Thiocapsa bogorovii: one gene and its partner. The protein of the gene in region 2 interacts with the protein of the main gene of each other region in a pairwise test. Links are inferred from orthologs where the notes say so. Each region holds a gene or a part of one and is shown on either strand. Other genes may lie near its edges. The genes, in order: rho and hfq.

What was found.
Region 1: the proteins of hfq (region 2) and rho interact in binary tests that used the Escherichia coli proteins (3 or more experiments, as listed by UniProt). The link is inferred for Thiocapsa bogorovii from one-to-one orthologs.

What each region holds. Positions count from the first base shown.
Region 1 is NZ_CP089309.1:3,029,529-3,032,784, reverse strand. Bases 219-3,155 are described here. They hold rho (transcription termination factor Rho), read left to right. Parts: upstream 219-1,027; coding sequence 1,028-2,284; downstream 2,285-3,155. Other genes in these bases: LT988_RS13710 (hypothetical protein), read left to right, coding at 2,478-3,155; trxA (thioredoxin TrxA), read left to right, coding at 481-807; LT988_RS13725 (DEAD/DEAH box helicase), read right to left, coding at 219-249. Outside these bases: more of LT988_RS13725, read right to left, coding at 1-218; more of LT988_RS13710, read left to right, coding at 3,156-3,256. UniProt on the Escherichia coli protein: Facilitates transcription termination by a mechanism that involves Rho binding to the nascent RNA, activation of Rho's RNA-dependent ATPase activity, and release of the mRNA from the DNA template.
Region 2 is NZ_CP089309.1:5,303,023-5,306,041, reverse strand. Bases 98-2,797 are described here. They hold hfq (RNA chaperone Hfq), read right to left. Parts: upstream 1,724-2,797; coding sequence 1,472-1,723; downstream 98-1,471. Other genes in these bases: miaA (tRNA (adenosine(37)-N6)-dimethylallyltransferase MiaA), read right to left, coding at 2,117-2,797; hflX (ribosome rescue GTPase HflX), read right to left, coding at 126-1,412. In the rest of the region: more of miaA, read right to left, coding at 2,798-3,019. UniProt on the Escherichia coli protein: RNA chaperone that binds small regulatory RNA (sRNAs) and mRNAs to facilitate mRNA translational regulation in response to envelope stress, environmental stress and changes in metabolite concentrations.

The DNA of each region.
Region 1 (3,256 bases), 2.3 Mb from region 2 along the record:
TGCGATCTTTGCCGGGGCAGGCTCGGGATTGGTCAGCAGGCGTTGCATGAGCACGATCAGAAAGGCCGCAGTCTTCCCGGTGCCGGTTTGGGCTTGACCGGCAACGTCCCGGCCCGACAACGCGAGCGGCAGGGTTTGTTCCTGGATCGGCGTACAGCGGGTGAAGCCCGCGTCGTCGAGTCCATCAAGGATCCGTTGATCGAGCGCGAAGCTGTCGAAGCGGGTCTGAGTGAGGTGTTTGTCGGTCATGACGTGGGGAGTCCCTGGAGCTACGGGCCTCGCGAATTGGGCAAGGCTTGCAAAATCTCTTCGCTTTGGATCAAATAGCATCTTACTCAAGGGCACATTCCAACGCCAATTCGCCCGCCCGCTCCACGACCCGTTCGCGCCGCGCCCCAGCGACCCCGCTCCGCCGTCATCCGCCGAACGTAAACAGAAACAACCGCCCGTGCCGCAAACACCCTATGGGAGATCACTTCAGTGAGCGATAGCATCGTCCATGTGACCGATGATTCATTCGAAGACGAGGTTTTGAAATCCCTCGAACCCGTGCTCGTGGACTACTGGGCCGACTGGTGTGGGCCCTGCAAGATGATCGCGCCCGTGCTCGACGAGATCGCAGGGGAATACGCCGGCCGCATCAAGGTCGCGAAGCTCAACATCGACGAGAACCCCAACACACCGCCGCGCTACGGGATTCGCGGTATCCCGACCCTGATGCTGTTCCGTCAGGGCGAGGTCGAAGCCACCAAGGTCGGGGCGGTGTCCAAGTCCCAACTGACGGCCTTCATCGACAGTAACCTTTAAGGAAGACCGGTAACGGCATCCGGTTCAATCTGCCGGCCGCCCCCGCGGACCGGAACCGACACCGGCACCCATGGCCACCGATCGACACTCCCGAGGGGCCGCCGCCAAGGCGCCCCGTCCCCGTAAAGCGACCACCCCCAACCGCGTTCCCCCGCAACACGGGCCCTGCCCCGGGGCGTTGCCGAACACCCCCTCACCTCCGCCGACGACAAAAAATGTGATGAACCTAACCGAATTGAAGAAAGCGCCCGTACCCGAACTGGTCGCACTCGCCCAGTCCATGGAGATCGAAGGCGTCGGGCGGTCGCGCAAACAGGACCTGATCTTCGCCATCCTCAAGGCGCAGGCGAAACGGGGCGAGGACATCTACGGCGACGGGGTGCTCGAGATCCTGACCGACGGCTTCGGGTTCCTGCGATCCGCAGACGCCTCCTATCTCGCCGGGCCAGACGACATCTATGTGTCCCCCAGCCAAATCCGGCGTTTCGCTCTGCGTACCGGCGACACGATATCGGGGAAGATACGTCCGCCCAAGGACGGCGAGCGCTATTTCGCGCTGTTCAAGGTCAACGACATCAACTTCGACCGGCCGGAGAACGCCAAGTCGAAGATCCTCTTCGAGAATTTCACGCCGCTGTTTGCCAACAAGCGGCTTACCCTCGAGATCGGCAACGGGAGCACCGAGGACATCACGGCGCGCACCATCGACCTGGTGGCCCCCATCGGCAAGGGCCAGCGCGGACTCATCGTCTCCCCGCCCAAGGCCGGCAAGACCATGATGTTGCAGAACATCGCCCAATCGATCGGCCACAATCACCCGGATTGTTACCTGATCGTGCTGCTCATCGACGAACGCCCGGAAGAGGTCACCGAGATGGCCCGCTCGGTCCGCGGCGAGGTCATCTCATCGACCTTCGACGAGCCCGCCACGCGTCACGTCCAAGTCGCCGAGATGGTCATCGAAAAGGCCAAGCGTCTCGTCGAGCACAAGCGCGATGTCGTCATCCTGCTCGACTCCATCACCCGTCTTGCCCGTGCCTACAACACGGTCGTCCCCTCTTCCGGTAAGGTCCTGACCGGCGGTGTCGACGCCAACGCACTGCAGCGACCCAAACGCTTCTTCGGTGCCGCGCGCAACGTCGAGGAAGGCGGCAGCCTGACGATCTTGGCCACCGCGCTCGTGGACACCGGCTCGCGCATGGACGACGTCATCTACGAGGAGTTCAAGGGCACCGGCAACATGGAGATCCACATGGATCGCCGTATCGCCGAGCGCCGCATCTTCCCCGCCATCAACATCAATCGCTCCGGCACGCGCCGCGAAGAGCTGCTGATGAACCCCGCCGAACTGCAGAAGATGTGGATCCTGCGTAAGATCCTGCACCCGATGGACGAACTCGCCGCGATGGAATTCCTGCACGACAAGCTCAAGGCAACCAAAACCAACGACGAATTCTTCTCCTCCATGAAGGGTTAAACCGCGTCTTGGTGCAACATGCATCGCTCCGAGTCAGTCCGCCGGCCTTGCGCGCGCCAACGAGCAACGCAGTTGACGCGGTTTAAGTCATTTTTTTCTTTGTTTCTGAACCGCGTCCGACCCGGATCTTCCGGTTTCCAACCGACGGCAATTCCAGACTCGGCCTCAAGGTTCACTCAGGACGCGGTTTAGCATGTACGCGCCGAAACCGATGCGACCGCTCTGGCCGCCGCCGGTCAAGCGGAACAAGCCCCCTAAGGTCGGACGCACCGAAGATGCGCGTCGGCAGCCGAAAATCCCGCTCACGCATCATGAGATCCTGGCCCTTGCGGAGCCCTTCACGCGGCGCGGGCGGCATGTCGATCTTGCGGGGAGCGATCGACTGGCGCGCCGTATCCTCTTTAAGCCGACGGGGTATCCGGACACGCCCGATGTCCCGGGCGGACTGACCGAGACGCTCGTCCTCGAGAGTCACGGTCGACGGCATTACGGTTTGATCCGGACGCTGATCGACGCGGCGGGGCGAGTCGCGACGTTACGCAGCGATGGGCCGGATCCGGAGGCGCTGATCGAGCAGGTGGATGCGGTGGATCCGAGGCGTCACTTCCCCTCACTCGGCGGCGTGCGCGTGGCCTGCAGCTATCGCATCGAGACCGAACCGGGCGCCGACGGAAGCGCCGATGGCACCAGTCGTCTTGTCTTCCTCAGTGCCTCGACAGACCTCGACGGGATCGGGCTCGAGCTCGACGCCAGGGTCGGGCATGGGATGCCTGCCGAGATCCGGCTCCTTCCGGCCCCGCAGCGGACGATACGCCCACCGGAGGATCTGCTGGCGGTCTTGGGCTGGGCGTGGCGGTCTTTACGTCCCTTCGACACGGGTTGGCGCGCCCATCTGCGCATCCCCGCTGCCGAGCCGGCTCGCACGCCGGATGTCGAGGCCAAGCTCGCTCGGACCCTGGAGCATCTCGTCGC
Region 2 (3,019 bases):
CGAGGCCCAGTTGATTAGCCCCCGAATTCTAGGTGAACCGGTCCGCCGATGGCAAACATCGCATGGCGAACGCGCGTGCCCGGCTGCTGACGATACTGCAGGAAGGTCGCGCTTCGAGTCGATCGTCAGCTGCTCGCCTGTTCTTTCGCGAACCGCGAGCTCCTGGCCGCCAAGCGCTCCCGGTCCGGCCGTCCGATGATAAGATCCATCGACCACCCCCCCGCCGGCTTCGGCACGTCCGAGATGATCTGCGCATGCTCAAACAACCAAGCCCGCAACCGCCCTTCGTCGGGCTCAAGCTCCAGCGAGCATCGAATCCGTTCGCGCCCCAACCATTCTGAGATCGCCTGCAACAGCAGATCGACCCCGGCGCCCGTCTGCGCGGACAGCCAGACCCTGCTCGGCAAGCCAGCAGAGTCCCGCTCGATGCGCGGCGACTCGTCGGGGAGCAGATCGACCTTGTTGTAGACCTCCAGGCGCGGGATTGCGTCGCTTCCGATCTCGGCGAGCACCTGCTCCACGTCGGCCGCGAGACGGGACCGATGCGGCGCCGATGCCTCCACGACATGGAGCAAGAGTGCGGCGTTGCGCGTCTCCTCGAGCGTGGAGCGAAACGCCGCGACCAATTCATGCGGAAGCCGGCCGACGAAGCCGACCGTGTCGGCCACGAGCACACGCCCGCCATCGGGGAGGGTCAAACGACGCAAGGTGGGATCCAAGGTCGCAAAGAGCTGATCGGCCTGAAAGACACCGGCCTCGGTCAAGCGGTTGAAGAGTGTGGACTTGCCCGCGTTGGTGTAACCCACGAGGGAGAGCACGGGCAGCTCGGCCTTGTCGCGTGCCTTGCGCCCCTGGGCGCGCTGCACCTGGATGCGGTCCAGGCGCCGATCGAGCACGGTCATCCGTTTGGACAGCAGCCGGCGGTCGGTCTCGAGCTGGGTCTCGCCGGGGCCGCGCAGACCGATACCGCCCTTCTGGCGCTCCAAGTGGGTCCATCCTCGCACCAGCCGGGTCGACATGTGCTTGAGCTGCGCAAGCTCGACCTGCAGCTTGCCCTCGAAGGAGCGCGCACGCTGCGCGAAGATGTCGAGAATCAGGCCGGAGCGATCCACGACGCGACATTTGACAAGGCGCTCGAGATTGCGCTCCTGGCCGGGCGAGAGCGGATGATTGAAGATCACCAGTTCCGCTTCCGTGCCCGCGACCAGTGCGATCAGCTCTTCGCACTTGCCGGTTCCGATAAAGAGTTTCGGGTCGGGCGAAGAGCGCGAGCCCCGCAGGGTGCCGACGACTTCCGCACCCGCGGCGACCGCCAGGCGACGAAACTCCTCGCGCTCGTCGGGCTCGGCGGTCGAGCCGATATCCAAGTGCACCAAAACAGCGCGCTCGCCGGCGCTCGGGCGCTCAAACACAGCAACCTCCCTCGCGGCGACGAAGCTCCGCGCGCGAGCCGACTATGGCTGGACCCCGATCATGTATTGCCCGGCTCCGGCACTGCCCCTTCCGCCGGCGGGAGCTTGACGTTTCTGGCAGGTACGACGGTCGATATCGCATGCTTGTAAATCATCTGGCTGACGTTGTTTTTCAACAACACGACGAACTGATCGAAGGATTCGATCTGGCCCTGAAGCTTGATTCCGTTGACCAAAAAGATGGACACGGGGACGCGTTCCTTCCTCAGGGCGTTCAGAAAAGGGTCTTGGAGGCTTTGGCCTTTAGACATGGAGTGACTCCTTGTTGTTTTAGTCGCCTAGGTTTGCCCGGCAAAAAGGTTTGGCTATGATCGCTGCCAATCAAGCCGGGGTGGAGCAGGCAGGACAGCAGCCGGGACAGGCATACCCGCCGAAAAGCCTCGTTTAGTGTCGTCGAAACGCTGCGCTTTCACCATGCCGCCGTGCATCGCCCCGATCCTTGTCGACGCAAGAAAGCGGATCGACGTGATCGCCGCAACATGTGGACCTTTCTGTAAACAAAGGCCAGCAAATAGAGTGCCACGCATCGGACTCCAACGCCAGACAGCTGCGCAATCAGGCCGACGGGAAGGAGACACCGGAATGCGCCGGGCGTTCAATGCCTTCAAGACTTTCGCGCCGAGAAGACTCGCCCGGAATGCGCCTCAGCGCGCATGAAGCGCCGTCGATCGAGCCATCCGAATCAGACGCAGCGCCGCGTCGAGCGGATCCGGATCGTCGGCGACCCAATGGGTCGCCGACTCGGCACGCAGCCAGGTCAACTGGCGTTTGGCGAGTTGTCTGGAGGCGACGATGCCTTTCAGACACATCTCGTCGGCATCGAGCGTGCCGTCGAGATAGCTCCAGACCTGACGATATCCGACCGACCGCATCGACGGCAGATCCGAGGTGAGATCGCCGCGCGCGCGCAGACGTGCCACCTCATCGACCAAGCCCTGCTCCAGCATCGTGCGGAAGCGCCGGGCAATGCGCTCGCGAAGCGCTTCGCGATCCGCCGGGGCGCGCACCAATTTGAGGAGGCGATACGGCAGTTCGGCGCTTTCGGCAGCCGACTCGATCAGCGCACTCATCGACCGGCCGGTCAGGGCATGAATCTCCAACGCGCGTTGAATACGCTGAGGATCGTTCGGGTGGATCCGAGCCGCCGCCTGCGGGTCCAGGCGCTCCAGTCGCGCGTGCATCGCGGACCAGCCGATGACGCCGGCCTCGTCGGACAGGGCTTGGCGGAGCGCCGGATCCGCGCTCGGCAGTCGGGCCAGGCCCTGTTGCAGCGCCTTGAAATAGAGCATGGTGCCGCCGACCAGGAGCGGAATCCGGCCCTGCGCGCTGATCTGCGCCATCGCCGCGAGTGCATCTTCACGGAAGCGGGCAGTCGAGTAGGCCTCGGCGGGGTCCAGGATGTCGATCAAACGATGCGGCGCTCCGGCCAGTACCTCGGGTGTTGGCTTGGCCGTGCCGATGTCCATGCCGCGATACACCATCGCCGAATCGACACTGATGATCTCGCACGGCAGTCGCTGCACCAGCTCGACGGCGAGATCCGTCTT